DNA from 4 places in the Methylobacterium sp. TK31 genome. Region 2 is predicted to be linked to each of the others. Evidence: predicted binding sites of a transcription regulator. Region 2 holds the regulator's gene; each other region holds the start of a gene.
The links. Region 2 encodes LexA, which represses DNA repair genes until DNA is damaged. Its sites were predicted from a motif close to TGTTCNNNNTGTGTTCNG; they were not measured.
Positions count from the first base shown of each region.

Region 1: the regulator LexA is predicted to act here: its motif matches at 1,924-1,941, upstream of ACXJY8_RS23115 (ImuA family protein).
Region 3: the regulator LexA is predicted to act here: its motif matches at 2,924-2,941, upstream of dinB (DNA polymerase IV).
Region 4: the regulator LexA is predicted to act here: its motif matches at 2,177-2,194, upstream of ssb (single-stranded DNA-binding protein).

Region 1 is NZ_CM143964.1:4,936,074-4,940,852, reverse strand. It holds gene ACXJY8_RS23125 (TerB family tellurite resistance protein) at 1-687, opposite strand, end outside; gene ACXJY8_RS23120 (collagen-like domain-containing protein) at 845-1,735, opposite strand; gene ACXJY8_RS23115 (ImuA family protein) at 2,104-2,826, shown strand; gene ACXJY8_RS23110 (Y-family DNA polymerase) at 2,723-4,309, shown strand; gene thiC (phosphomethylpyrimidine synthase ThiC) at 4,360-4,779, opposite strand, start outside.
Region 2 is NZ_CM143964.1:2,445,878-2,450,656, forward strand. It holds gene ACXJY8_RS11240 (FkbM family methyltransferase) at 1-311, shown strand, start outside; gene sfsA (DNA/RNA nuclease SfsA) at 322-1,029, opposite strand; gene ACXJY8_RS11250 (DUF937 domain-containing protein) at 1,194-1,961, shown strand; gene lexA (transcriptional repressor LexA) at 2,215-2,967, shown strand; gene ACXJY8_RS11260 (ComEC/Rec2 family competence protein) at 2,961-4,779, opposite strand, start outside.
Region 3 is NZ_CM143964.1:2,216,972-2,221,750, forward strand. It holds gene ACXJY8_RS10170 (LysR family transcriptional regulator) at 1-473, opposite strand, end outside; gene ACXJY8_RS10175 (MFS transporter) at 609-1,778, shown strand; gene dinB (DNA polymerase IV) at 1,801-2,889, opposite strand; gene ACXJY8_RS10185 (dimethylmenaquinone methyltransferase) at 3,117-4,271, shown strand; gene ACXJY8_RS10190 (alpha/beta fold hydrolase) at 4,513-4,779, shown strand, end outside.
Region 4 is NZ_CM143964.1:2,100,409-2,105,187, forward strand. It holds gene aroQ (type II 3-dehydroquinate dehydratase) at 1-303, shown strand, start outside; gene ACXJY8_RS09645 (DUF808 domain-containing protein) at 307-1,299, opposite strand; gene ssb (single-stranded DNA-binding protein) at 1,457-2,029, opposite strand; gene curA (NADPH-dependent curcumin/dihydrocurcumin reductase) at 2,238-3,254, opposite strand; gene ACXJY8_RS09660 (DUF4174 domain-containing protein) at 3,446-3,844, shown strand; gene ACXJY8_RS09665 (hypothetical protein) at 3,916-4,437, opposite strand; gene ACXJY8_RS09670 (hypothetical protein) at 4,504-4,659, opposite strand; gene ACXJY8_RS09675 (phosphodiester glycosidase family protein) at 4,658-4,779, shown strand, end outside.

The DNA.
Region 1 (4,779 bases), 2.5 Mb from region 2:
GGCGTTGATGGCCGCGAGCCGGCGGGTGGCGATGGCCACCGCCTCCGGCGGCAGGCCGCGGGCGATGGCCCGGTCGGGATGGTTCTCCCGCACCAGGGCCCGGTGGGCCGCCTTCAGCCCGGCATCGTCGACGTCGTGGTCGAGGCCCAGCACGAGGTAGGGATCGTCGGAGAGGCGGACATGCCGGGCGGCGATGCGGCGGAAGGCGGCCTCGTCGTAGCCGAAGGTCTCCGCCACCGCGCGCAGGTAGCGCTCCTCCGCCTCGTGGATGGCGCCGTCGGCCTTGGCGATGTGGAACAGGCCGTCGAGGACGTCCTCCAGCAGGGCCGGCTCGTCGTGGAAGGTGGTGGCCAATTGCCGGGCATAGGCCTCGAAGCCGTTCGCCGTGCCCTTGGCGAGGTCGAACAGGCGCTGCACGCCGGGCCGGGCGCGCTCGTCCACCTGCACCACCTTGGCGAAGGCCTCGACCTCGGCGGGCGTCACCACGCCGTCGGACTTGGCCATCTTGGCCGCCAGCGCCACGAGGCCGGTGGTGAAGACCACGTCGCGCGGCGTCGCGCCGAACAGCGCGCCCTCGCGGTCGACCAGGAAATGCCCGGCCACCCCGCCGACGAGTCCGCCGAGGGGACCGCCGATGGCGAGGCCGAGGCCGGCCCCTCCGAGCTTGCCCCAGATGCCCACGCTCATCGGGCGACCCCGCGGGCACAGGGAACGGGGCCGGAAGAGTGAGGAAGCATAGACGGTATCGACACGGGCGGGATCGGCTTCGGCGCGGAACGAAGCGCGTCCTTACACCGGACGGCTCCGTTTCGGCGAGGGGCGATCGCCCGGGCCGGCCGGCTCCTCAGCGCCGGGCGCAGAGGCCGACGAGGCCTTGGGCTTCGCTGGGACAGGTCGCGCTCAAGGAGCCGTCGGCGCCCGCCGTCACGATGGCGCTGCCTCCCTTCAGGCACAGGGCCGAGGCCAGGATCTCGGTGCCCTCGCAGGTGATCGCGCAGCCCGAGGCCGGGCAGGTGTCCTGGCGCACCACCCGGAACGGGGATGCGGGTGCGGCGGCCGGCAGGGCGGCCGGACCGGCCTCGCCCTTCTGACCCGCCGGGCCGCGCTCGCCGGGCGACCCTTTCGCGCCGGCATCGCCCTTCGCGCCCATCTCGCCCTTCGCGCCGGCATCTCCCTTCGGACCCGTATCTCCCTTGGGACCCGGCTCACCCTTGGCACCCGGCTCACCCTTGGCACCCGGCTCGCCCTTCGGTCCCTGGGGACCGGGCAGGCCGGCGACGCCCTGCGGGCCGGCGGGGCCGGTCTCGCCCCTGTCGCCGGTCTCGCCCTTCTGGCCCGTCTCGCCCTTCGGTCCGGGCTGCCCGGCGGGGCCGCAATTGGCGATGACCGCCTCGCGCTCGTCCTCGCCCGCCTTCAGGGTGGCGATGCAGTTGGTGGGCACGTAGGGCAGGCGGAAGACGAAGCGGCCCCGGCTGTCGGCGATGATCGAGATATCCTCGTCGAGCACCACCACCGTGCCGGGCTTGCGCACGCTGCCCGAGATGCGCAGGTCGCCGTTCTCGAAGCGGGCATCGTAGACCTGGATCGGCTGCGACACGGCCTGGGGCCGGCGCGCCTTGGACGCCGCCCTGGAGTCTTCGCCCCTGGGTTGGGCCGCCGTCTGCGCGGCGGCGGGGAGCCCGCCCGCGACGGTGAGGAGGCCCGACAGGACCACGAGGGCACGAGCGAGACGCATGGAGTTCTCCCGGCTGATCCGCGTCTGCTGCGCGGCAGGCGAGGAGTGCTGCCCTGCCGCCGTCACAGGGTCAAGCGTGACCTGAATGCCGCCGCGGCGCCCGCTATCCACAGGCGTCCACAGCCTTCCACAGGCCAAGTCCCTGAGCCCAGGCGAAATTCCGAATCCCCCCGGAAACCGATTGAGTGTGTTCCTGTTTTGTTCTTAGCGTAGCGGGATGGAGCGCAGCCGATGAGACAGAGCCCTGAAGATCCTCCCGACGGAGAAACCGAGATCCTGCCGGCGGACCGGTCCGATGCGGATGGGCCGTCCCGGAACACGGCATCGCAGGATTCTCCCCCCTCGATCTGGCGGCCCTGCGCGACCTCGTGGCCGGCCGCGGGGGCGCCTCCGTTCTGCGGGGTGCCCTGCCCTTCGGCATCCACGACGTCGATTCGCGGCTCGCGCAGGGCGGCCTCGCCCTCGGGCAGCTGCACGAGATCGCCCCGGCCCAGGTCGGGGACGAGCCGGCGGCCCTCGGCTTCGCCCTGGCCCTGGTGGCGCGCCACCTCGCCCGGGTACGGGGCGAGGCCCTGCTGGTGGTGGGCCAGGGCCACCCCCTCCCCTACGGACACGGGCTCGCCGGCCTCGGCCTCGACCCGGGGCGGCTCCTGCTGTTCGAGGTCGCCAGCGACGGCGACGCCTACCGGGCCCTGGAGGAATCCCTGCGCGCGCAGGGGCTGGCGGCCGTGGCGGGTCTCGTCGACGCCGCCCTGCCCCTGGCCCAGAGCCGCCGGCTCCACCTCGCGGCCGGGCGGACCGACCTGCTCCTCCTCGTCCTGCGGCCTCCGGAGGCCGAGAGCCCCAACGTGGCCGCGACCCGCTGGCGGATCGCCGCCGGCAAGGCCCTGCGCGACCGCTTCGGCTGCATCGAGCGGCCGTGCTGGCAGGTGACCCTCGACCGAAGCCGCAACGGGCGGACCGGACACTGGCTTCTGGAGTGGGATCATGCCGCGCATCGTTTCGGTCTGGCTGGAGCATTGGCCGGTCACGCGGCTGAGGCGGGCCCGGGCGCGGGCCTGCCCGACCGACGCGTCCAGCGCTCGGGTTGAGGGCGCCCACGACGACGCTCCGCTCGATGACGGCCCCCTGGTGGTGGCCGCGATGGAGGCCAACGGCCTGCGCCTGGTCGCGGTGGACGCCGCCGCCCGCGCCCTCGGGCTCGAGCCCGGCGAGACCCTGGCCCGGGCCCGGGCCCGGATCGGCACGCCCGTCGCCGTCCATCCCGCCGACCCGGAGGCGGATGCCGCCGCCCTGCACCGGCTCTGCCTCTGGGCCAAGCGCTACACCCCCGTCGTCGCGCCCTACGGCCCCGCGGAGGGCGCCGACGGGTTCTTCCTCGACATCGCGGGGGCGAGCCACCTGTTCGGCGGCGAGGCGCAGCTGCTGGCGGATCTCGCCCGGCGCCTGTGCGAGGGCGCGATCCCGGCGCGGATCGCCCTCGCCGATACGCCCGCCTGCGCCTTCGCCCTGGCGCGCCACGGCGGAGGCGGCTTCGTGGCGCCCGGATGCAACGGCGAGGCCCTGCAGGCCCTGCCGGTCGCGGCCCTGCGCCTCGATCCCGGCACGGCGCAGGCCCTGGCCCGCCTCGGCCTGCGCCGGATCGGCGACCTCGCCGCCGCGCCCCGCGCGCCGCTGGCCCGTCGCTTCGGCGAGTCCCTGCTGCTGCGCCTCGACCAGGCGCTCGGCCGCCGGCCCGAGCCCCTCGTCTCGGCCGAGGACCCGCGTGATTTCGAGGCCGTGCGCGGCTTCCTCGAGCCGATCGGGCGGCCGGAGACCATCGTCGCCACGGCCATGCGCCTGATGGAAGGACTGGCCCCCCGGCTGGAGGCGGCCGGCCTGGGCGCCCGGGCGGTCCGGCTGTCCCTGACCCGCGTCGACGGCGTTCTGCGCACCCTCGACCTCGGCATGAGCCTGCCGAGCCGGTGCCCGGCCCAGCTCGGGCGCCTGCTGAGCCTGCGCCTCGACCGCCTCGGCCCGGCCCTCGAGGCCGGCTTCGGCTTCGAGACCGTGAGCCTCGCGGTCACCGCCACGGGCACGATCGCGGCGCGCCAGGGGACGCTGGTGGAAACGCCCGCCGGCGACGCAAGGGCCGAGCATCTGGGGGATGCCCTGCGCCAGCGCCTGGGACGGCGGATGATGCGGCTCGGCTTCCGCGCGACCCACCTGCCCGAGCGGGCCGAGATCGCGGAGCCCTGGCGGGCGGGTCCGCCTGCCCAGGGGGGGCGGACCGATCCGGCGCCCCGGCCGCCGCGACCGCTGGTGCTGCTCAGCCGGGGCGAGGCCGCCGAGGACGTCATCGCGCTCGCGCCCGACGGTCCGCCGCACCGCTTCCGCTGGCGCCGGCGCCTGCACCGCGTCGCCCATGCGGACGGACCCGAACGCATCGCCGACGAGTGGTGGCGGGCGCCGGGGCCGCTGCGGGACTACTACGTGGTGGAGGACGAGGCCGGCCGCCGCCTCTGGCTCTACCGGGAGGGCTTTCCCACGATGGAGACGCCCGCGCGCTGGTTCGTGCACGGGCTGTTCGCGTGAAAGGCCATGACCCGGCGCCTCGCCGTCCGGGTCATGGCTCTGCGACGCTGCTACTCCGCCGCGTCGACGTAGAGCTTGCCGCCCTCGGCCTGGAACTCGGCCGATTTCGCCGCCATGCCGGCCTCGCGCTCGGCCGCGCTCATCGGCGTCGCCTCTCCGAGCACCTGCCCGGCCGCCTCCATCGCCAGCACCTCGGCGCGCAGGTCCTGCGTGATCTTCATCGAGCAGAACTTCGGGCCGCACATCGAGCAGAAATGCGCGACCTTGTGGGCGTCCTTCGGCAGGGTCTCGTCGTGGTAGGCGCGGGCCGTATCGGGGTCGAGGGAGAGGTTGAACTGATCCTCCCAGCGGAAGTCGAACCGGGCCCGCGACAGGGCGTCGTCGCGCAGCTGCGCCGCCGGATGGCCCTTGGCGAGGTCGGCGGCATGGGCGGCGATCTTGTAGGTGATCACGCCTTCCTTGACGTCGTC
Region 2 (4,779 bases):
AATCGAGCCTGAAGATCGTCGGGACGAACGAAGGGGCGCAGATCCGGGTGCCGGCGGTGCCCCTGTTCGATCTCGCCCGCGGCGAGGGCATCGAGCGCATCGACGCGATGAAGCTCGACGTCGAGGGGGCCGAGGACCTGATCCTGGAGCCGTTCCTGCGGGCCGCTCCCGCCGCGCTCCATCCGCGGCTGCTGATCGTCGAGAACGGCACGGACCAGTGGCAGATCGACCTGCCCGCCCTCCTGGAGCAGCACGGCTATCGCCGGATCGCCCGGACGCGCCTGAATTTGATCTTCGAGCGCGCCGCCTGACGAGGGCGTGCTACAGGACCGGAATGGCGTCCGCGAGGGTGATCCCCTTCGGATCGATCCGGCAGCGATAGGCATGCACTGCGACACCGGCAGCCCGGGCGGCCTGGAACGCTTGGTCGAAGGCAGGGTCGAGGTCCCGCGCCGCGTCGAACCGCTCCGCCCACATCTGGACCACGATGACGACCATGGCGCGACCGCCGGCTCCCACGACGGCGGCGAGGTCCGCCATGTGGCGGGTACTGCGGGCGGCGACGCAATCCGGAAATTCCGCGAGGCCCGGGCTGCGCATCAGGTGGCAGTTCTTCACCTCGACATGGCAGGGAGGCATCCCCTCGCCCGTGGCGAGGAAATCGACCCGGCTCGCCTGCGCGTAGCGGACTTCCGGGCGGAGACCCGAATAGCCCGCGAGCGCCGGCAGGGTGGTGTCGGCGAAGGCTTCCGCCACCAGAGCGTTCGGCCGCATCGTGTTGATGCCCACCCATTGCCGGCCACCCGGCAGGTTCGCCTCCACCAGCTCCCAGGAATAGGCGAGCTTGCGCGTCGGGCTCCGGGCCTCGGACAGAAGAGCTCGTGCGCCCGGTACGGCGAGACCCAGCATCGCCCCGGGATTGGGGCAGTGAGCCGTCACGAGGGTGCCGTCGGCCAACTCCAGATCGGCGAGGAAGCGCTTGTAGCGCCGCACGAGGCGGCCCTCGATCAGGGGCGCGGGGAAGCGCATCGGCGTGTCCTGGGCAAGAAACAGGTTGATGCCGCCGGGCCTCGGCGTGGAATCGGGCAGCCATGAGGCGCCCGGGCTGGTCAGTGCTCATCGGATGCGACAGACTTCGCGCGGTACACCCGGGTCGATAACCGGGAAAACCGCTGTTCGTCCGCGAGGCCGCCATGTTCAATCTGTTCGACATCCTCCAGGCGCAGGCGGGCGCCAACGCGCAGGGACTGGGACGGCAATTCGGGCTCTCGCCGGAGCAGAGCCTGCGCGCGATGGAGGCCCTGCTGCCGGCCCTGACCATGGGGTTGCAGCGCAACGTCGCCCACGATCCGACAGGCTTTGCCCACCTGTTCAACCTCATTGGACCGACCGCGTCCCCGGCACCGAGCGCGACACCGCAGATGGACATGCTGGTCAAGCAGCTGTTCGGGTCGCCGCATCTCAGCCAGGCGGTGCTGCAGCAGGCCGCGACCGTCAGCGGCGTGGCGATGCCGGCTCTGAAGCAAATGCTGCCCGCCATGGCCGGCATGGTGGTGGCCGGGATTGTCCACGTGATGATCAATCAGGCTCCATCGCCCGCGCCGGCCCCCCGCGCGGAGGCGAACCCGTTCGGGTTCCCGCCCAATGCTTGGTCGCAGATGATGGAGGCCTTCCTGAAGTCCGGCAGCAACGCGACCAGCCCGGCACCGTCCGCTCCTCAGGCGCGGTCGCGCCCTGCGCAGCCCCGGCTCACGGCTCCCGCGCCCGCCGTGCCGGACAAGGCGGCCTCGGATGCCCCCTTCGACCTGGTGCAGCAGATGTTCCAGACCGGCCTCGAGGTACAGCAGGAGAACGCACGCGCCATGCAGCGCCTGTTCGATACCTTCTGGCAGGACCCCCGCGGCCCCACCGGTTCAGGCGCCGACGCCGCATCGAAGGCGGGACGGAGCGGGAAGCGGTAGCGGGCATCGCGTCCGGGTCGCATGGACGGCGCCGAGCTCCATTCGATCTCGACTGCGCTCATGCACTCTGAGCGATCCCCTCCAGGTGGCGGTCGGCGGCCTCCGCGAAACCTGTCCTCGACGGAACAGTCGTCGGGCTATCCGCGCTTTCGGCAGGAACCCTTGCAGAACACTTACGGAACGTTTAACATGTTCGTGTTTTGTTTCTGATGCCGCTCGCCGCGATCCCCGGCGCCAACGAAGAGTGTCCCGCATGTTGACGCGTAAGCAGCTGGACCTGCTCCAGTTCATCCAGCTCCGGATGCGCGAGAGCGGCGTTCCCCCCTCCTTCGACGAGATGAAGGACGCTCTCGATCTCAAGTCGAAGTCCGGCATCCATCGGTTGATTACGGCGCTGGAAGAGCGCGGCTTCCTGCGCCGTCTCCCGAACCGGGCACGGGCCATCGAAGTCATCCGGATGCCGGAGAGCCTCGGTGGGAGCGCCGGCGCCCCGCGTGCTGCTCCTGCACCTGAGGTGCGCCGCTTCACGCCGAGCGTGGTCGAGGGCGGCAAGGGCAAGGGTCTGCCAGCTGGTGCCGCGGTCTCCCGCTTGCCGACGACGCAGGCCACCGACGAGAGCGGGCGTGCGGTGACCATCCCGGTGATGGGCCGGATCGCGGCCGGTACGCCCATCTCCGCCATTCAGGAGCAGAGCCACTCGGTGACGATGTCACCGGATTTCCTGGCTGGTGGCGAGCACTACGCCCTGGAGGTGCGCGGCGATTCGATGATCGAGGCGGGCATCCTGGACGGCGATCTCGTGGTCATCCGCAAGCAGGACACGGCCAATACGGGCGACATCATCGTGGCTCTGATCGACGATGAGGAGGCGACCCTGAAGCGCCTGCGCCGACGCGGCTCCTCCATCGCCCTCGAAGCGGCGAACCCGGCCTATGAGACGCGCGTGCTCGGGCCGGACCGGGTCCAGATCCAAGGGCGTCTGGTTAGCCTCGTTCGTCGTTACTGAAGGGTCCCGTCGCTCGGTTCGTCGCCGGGCGGATCGGGATCCGGAAGCTCCCGCTCGGGCGCCTTCTGGTTCGGTGAAGGGGCCGGCTGAAGGAGCGAGAGGTTGGCCTCCTTCCTCGGCGGTGTCGCCCGCCACGGCACTCTGTCTCCGGGACGCTTGACCGTGGTGATGACGGGTCCATCGCGGGCGAGGCGGATCGCCGTCGCACCGTGGGCCGCCAGGAAGTCCCGATCGAGGATCAAGGCGGCGCCGCAACCGGGCGGCGTGGCCTGCCGGGTGATCAAGATCTCGGTGCGTGCGCAATCTTCCGGAAGCGCCCGTTTGTCGGTGACGAGGGCAAGGCTGCGGCCATCCGGCGTGGTCAGAGTGCAGCCGAGGCCATCGCACCGCGCGCCCCGGAAGGCACTGATCTCTTCCGCCCGGCGTCCGTCCCCGTCGGCCTTGAGCCATTGGCCGAGCACGAAGGGTGGCGGGCGGCCGAGGATCGCGAGCTGCCCGTTGCGCTCACGGATGGCTGCGCCCACCCCTTCGCGATCGATGTAGATGTCGTTTCGCTCCGGAAACGTAGCGAGAACGATGCCGATTGTTGCCGGACAGAGGCCGAGCCAGCGCAGCGACGAGGCAGGTAGGGTCAGGATGATCAGGGCCGAGGCCAGTAGCCCGAGGGCACCGGCGCCGAAGGCCGGCACCACCAGAACCGCGTTCCCGAATCCCGCGATCCAAGTCGAGATGGTCAGCATGCCGCGGACCGCGAGGCCCATCGCCCACCAGACCGGCTGATCCAGCGCGAACGGATAGGCGAGAATGCCGAGGACCGCCGACGGCATCACGGCCAGGGAGACGAGCGGCAAGGTGAGCGCGTTGCCCACGAGTCCGAAGGGCTGCACCGTCTGGAAGTGATAGGTCGCGAAGGGGGCGGTGGCGATCTGGGCCACGAGCGTCGTTGCCAGGGTCCCGAGGATCGCTGTCGTGACGAGGGCGAACAGGCGCGGCAGCCAGCCTGCGCCATCGCGACCGAGGGCGCTCCCCGCGATCAACGGCGCGCAAGCGATCAGGCCGGCGACCGCTCCGAACGACATCTGGAAGCTTGGTCCGAGAAGGCCCTCCGGTTCGCGGGCCAGCGCGATCAGGGCGGCGATCGCCAGGTTGCGCATGCTGAGGGCCGGCCGGTCGACCAGGATCGCGCCGAGCATGACCAGGGTCATGATCAGCGACCGTTCGGCGGCGATGTCCCATCCGGAAAACACGCAATAGGCGGTCACACCCACCATGGCGACGGCGGACGCGATCTTCTTGATCGGCCAATGCAGCGCTGCGAACGGCACCACGGCGAGCAGCGCCCGCACGAGCCAGAACACCACCCCGGCCGCCAGGACCATGTGCAGGCCGGAGATCGAGACCACGTGATAGATGCCCGCGGCCCGCAGGATGTCGTTGGTCTCCCCGTTGATGAGGCCCCGCTTGCCGGTCACCAACGCCGCCGCGACCGCCCCGGCCTGTCCGCCATTGGCGTCGGTGATCCGGCGTGTGAGGGCATTCCGTGCGGCATCGACGGCGGCGGCGAGACGGATCTGCCGATCGGTCGTCTCGGCCGCCGGCCGTACCTCGACCTTGCCGACGAGGGAGCCGACAGCGCCGATCTCGCGGAAGAAGGCATCGCGCGCGAAGTCGTAGCCTCCCGGCCGGGCCGCCTCTGGGGGTGGGAGCAGGCGCGCCGTCGCGGCGATGCGATCGCCCGGCTTCAGGGTGTTCGCCTTGCGATAGGAAACGCGCACCCGGGCCGGGCGGACTTCGGCCCCGAGGGTGCCGAAG
Region 3 (4,779 bases), 230 kb from region 2:
ACCGTCCGGCCGGTGTCGCCGAGGCGGCGTGCGGTGAGCGGGCTGTCGGGCAGGGTCCCGAAGCGGATCGCCACGTCGGTCCGTCCTCCGAGGATGTCGGCGACTTGGTCGCTGAGGTCGATGTCGACACTGATACCGGGATGGCGCGTCACGAACTCCGCCAGCAGCGGCACGATCACCAGGCGCCCATGAGCGGAGGCGGTGCTGATCCGGACTCGACCGCGAGGCGAGGCCTGATCGGCGATCGCGCTCTCGCTCTCCTCGATATCGGCGAGGATCCGGCGCGCGGCGCGGGCATAGCTCTCGCCCTCGGCGGTGAGGCGCAGCGTGCGGGTGGTCCGCACGATCAACCGCACGCCGAGGCGTGCTTCGAGGCGGGCGACGATGCGGCTGACGGCGGAGGCGGTCAGCCCCAGACCGCGGGCCGCCGCGGACAGGCTGCCGTCCCGCGCGACGGCGAGAAAGGCCGTCATCTCCCCCGTCCGATCGATCCCGTCCCGCCTCATTCGTGCTCCTAGCGCACAGATGTCGGTCCGGAAATCCGACTACCCCCCTGTATCGCGCTGCATCATGTGCCTGTCGGAAACAATGACCGAGAGGCGACCCCCATGACAATCCATCCTGCCCTGCTGGCGCTGAGCATCGGCGCCTTCGGGATCGGCGTCACCGAATTCTCGCCGATGGGCATGCTGCCGCTGATCGCGAACGATCTCGGCGTGTCGATCCCGGCCGCCGGCCTGTTGATCAGCGCTTATGCGCTCGGCGTCCTGATCGGGGCCCCGTTGATGACCCTCGCCTTCGCGCGGGTGCCGCGCCGGGCGCTTCTCGTGGGCCTGATGGGCATCTTCACGGCAGGCAGCGTGATCTCGGCCCTCGCCGACGGCTACGCGATGCTGCTTGCGGCACGGATCGTCACCGCCTTCAACCACGGCGCCTTCTTCGGGATTGGATCGGTGGTGGCCGCCAGCTTGGTGCCGCCCGAACGGCGTGCGGCCGCCGTGGCGGCGATGTTCTCCGGCCTGACCATCGCGACGATCGGCGGCGTGCCCCTCGCCGCCTGGGTCGGGGAGGCGCTGGGCTGGCGCGCCGCCTTCTGGGGCATCGCCGGCATCGGCGCCGTCGCAATGCTGTCGCTGCGCCTGGCCCTGCCGCCCCTGCCCGTGGACGGCGCCCCCGACATCCGCGCGGAGTTGCGCGTCGTGGCGCGGTCGGCCGTCCTCGCCGCGCTCGCCCTCACGGTCCTCGGGTCGAGCGCCATGTTCACGGTCTTCACCTACATCGTCCCGATCCTGCGCACGGAGGCTGGGGCGGACGCATCCTTCGTCACGGCCATGCTGGTGGTCTACGGCGTCGGCCTGACCCTCGGGAACTGGGCTGGTGGACGCCTGGCCGACCGCACCGTGGACGGAACCATCATCGCCTCCCTCGTGGCACTGATCGTGCTGCTCGGGGTGTTCGCCGTCGGGATGGAATCGCGCTGGGTCGCCGCCCCGCTCATCTTGCTCTGGGGCGTCGCGAGCTTCGCCCTGGTGCCACCTCTGCAGATGCGGGTGATGGCGGAGGCCGGCGAGGCGCCCAACCTCGCCTCGGCCCTGAACATCGGTGCGTTCAACCTCGGCAACGCCATCGGTGCGGCCCTCGGCGGCCTCGTGATCGACCTCGGCGGCGGGTATTCGGCGGTCTCGGTGGCGGGGTCCGCGATGGCGGCGGTCGGCCTCGCCTTCATCCTGGTCCTGCGGCGCGGCCAGGGCGTCGCCGCCGCCGCAGCCTGCCACTGACGCCTGGGTCCGGGGAGTGCGCCTACAATCCGAGGCCGAGCTGGCGCGGCTCCGGGGCGGGGCCGTGTTCCAGGGCCGAGAGCGAGACCCCGAGGAGGCGCACGCTGCGCCGCAGGGGAAACAGGTCGCGCAGCAGGGCGAGCACCGTCTCCTCGAGGGCGGAGCGGTCCGGCACGAAGCCGGGCAGCGAACGGGCCCGGGTGATCTGCTCGAAATCCGCGAACTTGACCTTCAGCGTCACCGTGCGGGCCCGGACCTCCTTGGCGGTGGCCGCGCCCCAGACCTTGTCGAGGATCGGCGCCAGCCGCCCGGCGAGCACCGCGTAGTCCGCCGAATCCTCCGAGAAGGTGTTCTCGGCCCCGATCGATTTCCGGATTCGGTTGACCCGGACCGGGCGCCCGTCGATCCCGCGCGACACCCCGTAGTAATACGGCGCCGAGGCGCCGAAGCGCGCCGTCAGCGCCTCGAGGCTGAGGGCACGCAGGTCGCGCCCGGTGAGAATGCCGAGGGTCTTCATCCGTGCCTCGGTAACCGGGCCGATGCCGTGGAAGCGACCGATCGGCAGGTCCTCGACGAAGGCCGGCCCCATGGCGGGGGTGATGACGAACAGGGCATCGGGCTTGCGGAAGTCGGACGCCACCTTGGCCAGGAACTTGTTGTAGGAGACGCCCGCCGAGGCCACGAGCCCGGTCTGCGCGTGGATCGAGGCCCGGATCGCGCGGGCCACTGCGGTCGCGGTCGGCAGTCGCTGGCGGTTCTCCGTCACGTCGAGATAGGCCTCGTCGAGGGCGACGGGCTCGATCAGGTCGGTGTGTTCGGCGAAGACGGCGCGGATCTGCTCAGAGATCGCCCGGTAGACCTCGAAGCGCGGCTTGACGAAGACGAGGTTGGGGCAGAGCCGGCGTGCCGTCACCGAGGGCATGGCCGAGCGCACGCCGAAGGCCCGCGCTTCGTAGCTCGCCGCCGCCACCACGCCGCGCTCGCGCGAGCCGCCCACCGCCACCGGCCGGCCGCGCAGGGCGGGATCGTCGCGCTGCTCCACGGAGGCGTAGAAGGCGTCCATGTCGATGTGGATGATCTTGCGGATCGCGCCCGCGTCGTCCGGGTCCATCGCGGACGCCCCTCCCGCTCGGTTTGTCGGCTCGTGTTCGTGGTCTGTTCGCAGATTCCCGGTCCGGCCGCGCGAATCAAGCCCGGCGTCCCCGCGATCCACCGGCGAACCGACGCCTGGCGCGCCGGGGCTCGCCGTGGAGGCGGGCGTGCCGCATAAGGGCGCCGAGACGCTGCGACAGACGACACGCGACGCCCGCGCTTCGCGACCCGCCCGAGGACAGGCCCTTGAAGATCACCCAGCTCACCCACCACGATCTTGACGGCTACGGCGCCTCCACGGTGGCCGGCCAGTTCGCCGACGTCGCCCGGATCGTGCACGTGCCGCGCTACTCCGATGTCGGGCCGGTGGTCGAGACCGAGCTGAAGCGCCTCGGAAAGACCGCGGCGCCCGAGATGATCCTGATGACCGATCTCGGCCTCGAAGCGGTCGCGGTGACCTTCATCCGCAACTTCGCCGCCCTCAACCGCCGGCGCGAGCCGGAGACGCGCCACCGCCTCGTGGTGCTCGACCACCACGCCTCCTCGGTGGACCAGTTGCGCGACCAGGGCCTGGCGCCCCAGGCCGATCGGGACGTGCCGGGCCTCCTGCGCTTCGACCTCGAGGACCCGAACGTCGTCGTGCTCATCGACGAGGCCCGCTGCGCCACCCGTATGGCCTACGAGCACCGGGCGCTCTACGCGACTCGCGCGGCCGGCGAGGACCCGATCCTCGGCGCCCTGGTGACGGCGGTCGACGCGGTAGACCTCTGGCGCAAGGACCGGCCAGAATTCCGCAGCGGCCTGAGCCTCGACGAGATGTTCTGGGACAACGTCTCCAACCTCGTGCCGATCGGCCATCCCTGGCACGACCGCTTCGTCGGCGACCTCCTGCTCGGGGTGGCCCGCCTCCTCGGCGACGGCGCCTCCCCGGCCGTGATCGAGGGCCAGGTGCCGGCCCTGCGCAAGGCCATCCTCGACGCCTACCTCGCCGACGACGAGGGCGACGACCGCAGCCTCACCACCCGCATGCGCATTGCCCGGGTGCTCGCCCGCTCGGACCTGTTCCACCCCCTGTCGGACGGCACGCTGATGTCCTTCGGGCTCGATTCCGGCACCTTCCAGCGAGTCTCGGACCTCATCATGGAGAGCGGCCGGGCTAAGCGCGTCCTCAACGTGCAGCGGGCCGGGACGATGTCCTTCCGCTCCAACAACGAGACCGCCCTCGACGGGGCGCGTCGTTTCCGCGGCGGCGGCCACAAGGACGCGGCCGGCGGCAAGCTGACCAGCGGCTCGGCCTTCTCCCTGGCGGACGCCATCGCCCAGGTCGAGCCGGTGCTGAATCCGCCGGCGGCCGATCCGGCGCTGAGCCCGTTCGCGGCCCTGAAGAACTGGAAGGGCTGAGACGAGCGATCCCGCCGACACCGACGGTGCGTCGGCGGGAAAGTCCCGGATTGCCCCCGGCGCGGAGTCGCGCCAGTGTCACCGGGCCGTCCGGGCGGTTCTCGGCCCGCGGCCGACCTCGCGTGAGGCGCCGTCATCCCGAGCGCGAGGCCGGGGATCCGAGGCCGGGAATCATGGAGCGCACCGGGTCGGGCTCGGCCCGGGGACGGTCGCAATCTTGCCGCACGGGTATCGGGACCTCATGCCGCCGATCGACATCCTCAGCCGCGGGCACTGCCCGTTCCTGTCCGGCTTCGACCTGGCCGACGTGGCGCTGCCCGACATCCGCCTCCGGGTCGCCCTGTCCCCCGGCGGGCAGCGCCTGCCGGTGCTGCTGCTGCACGGCCATCCGCAGACCCACGCCACCTGGCACGCGGTGGCGCCGCGGCTCCGGGAGGCCGGCCATCCGGTGGTCGCCCCCGACCTGCGCGGCTACGGCGACTCGGATCGCCCGGACTCGACGGCCGAT
Region 4 (4,779 bases), 350 kb from region 2:
GCCTTCCACCAGAGCAATGCGGAGCACCAGCTCATCGACTGGATCCAGGCCTACCGGGTCGGGTCGGCCGGCATCGTGATCAATGCCGGCGCCTACACCCACACCTCGGTCGCGATCCTGGACGCGCTCAAGGCCTGCGAGGTGCCGGTGATCGAGTGCCACATCTCGAACGTGCACCGGCGCGAGGCCTTTCGCCATCAGTCCTACGTGTCGCTCGCCGCCACCGCGGTGATGGCCGGCTTCGGCACCCACGGCTACGAACTCGCCATCCGGCACCTCGCCCAGCTGCGCGGCGCCCGCTGACGCTCAGGCGGCCTTCGTCCGCAGGCGGGCGATGCCGTTCCAGGCCGGGGCCAGGACGAAGCTCGTCACCGGGATCAGGGCCGCGCCGACCGCGAGGCCGACGAGGCCGGAGCCCGCGGCCGTGACCAGCCATTCCACCGTTCCGGCGAGCGGACCGGCGAGGCCCGCCGCCCCCGCCGCGGCGGCGTGGATGGCGTGGCCGATCTGGGGCAGGCCGTAGCTCTCCAGCCCGTGCACCAGGATGCCGCCGCCCACCCAGACCATCGCGGCGGTGCCGACGATGGCGAGGATCTTGAGGAAGCCCGGCATGCCCTTGACGAGGCCGCGGCCGATGGCACGCACGAGGCCGCCGAAGGCCGACCGCGCGGTGTTGGCCGCCATGGCGACCCCGGCATCGTCGGCCTTCACGATCAGGGCGACGCCGCCATAGACCGCCACCGTGATGCCCACCGCCACTACGGCGAGGACGGCGGTCTTCATCCAGACCGAGCCCTCGGGCAGGGCCGCCAGGGTGATGGCCATGATCTCGGCCGAGAGGATGAAATCCGTCTTGATCGCGCTGGAGACCTTCTGGTCCTCCAGGGCCCGGGCGTCCCCGGCGGACGCGTCGCGCTTCGCCTCGTGGGCGTGGGCCTCGTGCGGGACCAGCGCCTCGTAGACCTTCTCGCTGCCCTCGTAGCAGAGATAGGCACCGCCGAGCATCAGCAGGGGCGTGATGGCCCAGGGGGCGAAGGCGCCGAGCGCCAGGGCGGCGGGCAGCAGGAACAGCAGCTTGTTGCGCAGTGAGCCGAGCGCGATGCGCCCGACGATGGGCAACTCGCGCTCGGCGGCGAAGCCCACCACGTAGCGCGGTGTCACGGCGGCATCGTCGATGACGACGCCGGCCGCCTTCACGCCGGCGCGGCCCGCCTGGGCCGCGACGTCGTCGAGGGAGGCCGCCGCCACCTTGGCGAGGCCCGCGACGTCATCGAGGAGTGCGATCAGTCCGATGCTCACGGGATACCTCTGCCTGCCCGGCCGGAGCCCCCGCGCGGGATGGCACGGCGAGCTTGGCCTTCACAGGAGACGAATGAGCCGGGGAAATGATCCCCGGCCGACGCCGACGAGCCCCGGAAAACGCCGTCTGCCGGGGCCGTCGGCGCGCGGGCCGGCCCTAGAACGGGATGTCGTCGTCGAGGTCGAAGTTCGGCTTGGACCCGCCGCCGCCGCCGCCCGAGGCCGGTCGGCGCTCGCCGCCACCGCCGGAGGCGCGGCCACCGCCGCCGCCGTAATCCCCGCCGCGGTCGCCGCCGCGCCCGCCACCACCGCCGAAATCGCCGCCCCGGCTGATCTGGCCGCCGCCTTCCTCGTCCATGCCCATCTCACCGCCGCCGCTGCGGCCGTCGAGCAGGGTCAGCTCGCCGCGGAAGCGCTGGAGCACCACCTCGGTGGTGTACTTCTCGACGCCGGACTGGTCCGCCCATTTGCGGGTCTGGAGCTGGCCCTCAATATAGACCTTCGAGCCCTTGCGCAGGTACTGCTCCGCCACGCGGGCGAGGTTCTCGTTGTAGATCACCACCGAGTGCCACTCGGTCTTCTCCTTGCGCTCGCCCGACATCTTGTCCTTCCAGGACTCCGATGTGGCGATGCGCAGGTTGACCACGGGATCCCCGGAGGCGAGGCGCCGTGTCTCGGGATCGCGCCCGAGATTGCCCACCAGGATCACCTTGTTCACGCTGCCGGCCATGCCGCTCTCTCCTACCGATCGATCTCACTGCGCGCTGCGGCCCCGAAACGACCGGGACGCCGCCCTGTCATGGGCCTCCAGGGCCCCGGCGGCAATCGCGGTCGACGGGCTGTCCCCGTGACTCTCAGGGAGTCGCGGCGACTCGCAGGTTCTACCTTTGTTCCGGTTCGGGAGCAAGGTGCCCTCGATCGGGCGCCCGGCTCGCCGCTCAGCGAATGCGGACGATGAGCTTGCCGAAATTGCGGCCCCGGAGCAGGCCCGCGAAGGCCTCCGGCGCGTTTTCCAGACCGTCCACGACGTCCTCGCGATGGACCACGAGGCCCTCGCGCAGCCATCCCCCGACCTCGCGCAGGAACTCCGCCTCCTGGGCGGCGAAGTCCCAGACGATGAAGCCCTGGACATGCAGGCGCTTCGACAGGATCGCCCGCATCAGCACCGGCACCCGGTCGGGGCCGGGCGGCAGCTCGGTGGCGTTGTAGCCGGAGACCAGGCCGCAGACCGGGATCCGGGCGAAGTTGTTGAGGAGCGGCAGCACCGCATCGAAGACCGCGCCGCCGACATTCTCGAAATAGACGTCGATCCCGTCCGGGCAGGCGGCCGCGAGCGCGTCCGGAAAGTCCTCGGCGCGGTGGTCGATGGCCGCGTCGAAGCCGAGGCTGTCGCGCAGGAAGGCGCATTTCTCCGGGCCGCCCGCGATGCCCACCGCCCGGGCGCCCTTGCGCTTGGCGATCTGGCCCACGAGGGAGCCGACCGGCCCGGTGGCGGCGGCCACCACCACGGTCTCGCCGGCCTTGGGCTGGCCGATGTTGAGAAGGCCCGTATAGGCCGTCATGCCCGGCATGCCGAGGATGCCGAGGGCGGTGGTCACGGGCGCCGCCTCCGGGTCGAGGCGGCGCAGGCCGCGGCCGTCGGAGACCGCGAAATCCTGCCAGCCGCCGAAGCCCACCACGGTCTCGCCGGCCTGAAAATCGGGATGGTGGGACTCGACCACCTCCGCCACGGTGGCGCCCACCATGGTGTCGCCGATCGCCACCGGCTCGGCATAGGATTTCGCCGCGCTCATGCGCCCGCGCATGTAGGGGTCGAGGGAGAGGTAGCGGTTGGCGAGCAGCACCTCGCCCGCCTTCGCCATCGGCATCCGCGACTCCTCCAGCCGGAAATGCGAGGCGTTCGGCTCACCGTGCGGACGGGCGGCGAGAACGATGCGGCGGTTCACATGGGTCATGGGCGGCTCCAGGGTTATCGCGGCGGGTTTCGCGCTGTGCGACGGGCGCGCGGCGGACGGGCCCGGTCGGGAGATCCCCCGACAGATGGGACGGCGACGGGCGATGACAATTCCGCGCGGGCCCGGCGACGGGTCCGGGGTGCCCCCACGGGCGTTGTCCCGGGGCGAGGACAATCGGGGAGGTTCGGAGGATGGCACGCGGATGGCGGATGCTCGGGGCGATGCTGCTCGGCGTCACCGGAGCCCAGGCGGCGGAGAATCCGCTCGCGCGCGACCGCTGGACGTCGCGGGTGCTGGTGATCTCCGCACCCGCGCACGGCGACCCGCGGGTGACGGCCCAGCGCGCCGAACTCGATCGGGCCCGCGCCGGCCTGACGGAGCGCGACCTCGTCGTCCGAGAGGCCTTCGGCGATACGCCGGAGGCGCGGCGCCTGCGCGCGGCCCTCGGCCTGCCCGCGGACGGCTTTCGCGTGGTGCTGGTGGGCAAGGACGGCGAGGCCAAGCGCACCGAGACCGCGCCGATCCCCGCGCGGGCCCTGTTCGAGACCATCGACGCGATGCCGATGCGCCGGGACGAGCGCCGCCGCTGAGGCCCGGGACAGGGGCCAACGAAAAAGGGGCCGCACGCGGCGGCCCCTCGAAACCGGATCGGTCGAGCCGATCAGTAGCAGCGCTCGACCAGCACCCGGCGGTAGCCGTAGGGCGTCCAGCGCACGCGCGGGACCGTGTAGCAGCCGCCGCCATAGCCGTAATCGTAGGCGCCGTAGCCGACCGGGGCATAGCCGTAGCCGTAGCCGTAGCCCGGGCCGTAGGCGCCGTAGAGGCCGCCCGCCGCCAGGCCGAGGCCGACGCCGAGACCCAGGCCGCCGAGGCCGTAGCCGTAGCCTCGCCCGTAGCCGCGGCCGTAATACCCGCCGCGGTAGCCGCCGAAGCCGCCGCGATAGCCACCGAAGCCGCCGCGGTATCCGCCGAACCCGGCATTGCGGAAGCCGCCGCCGCCGAAGCCGCCGCGGAAGCCACCACCGCCGAAGCCACCCCGGAATCCGCCGCCGCCGAAGCCGCCGCCGTGGAACCCACCACCGTGGAAGCCGCCGCCGCCGAAGCCGCCGCGGGCTTCCGCGGTAGCGGGAATCATCGCGAGCGCGCCGATCATGGCCACGGAGGCCAGAACAACTCGTTTCATCACATCGTCTCCGAAAGAAGCCGAAACGTCCCCTTGAGCGCTGAACGCCTGGGCACCCGGAAGGGTTCATGCGCGTTTTGCCTCTCCCGTCATCGTGAAGCGCCGCGCGCCCGGCCCCGGGCGGCGCCCGCCCTTGAAATCGCCCGGGGTTTCGGGCGAGGAAGCGGTGCCGGCCGCCACGATCCTCCGGCGGGCGCGGTCGAGGGCGATGCGGGTGATCATGGTGCAGGATGTCGTGCGGGCTCGCCTACGCGTGAGCCGTTCTCCGGTCCCCGCTCTCCTGCGCGCCGCCTGTCTCGCCCTCGCCCTCGGCGGAGCGGCCGCGGCGGCGCCCGCCCCTGC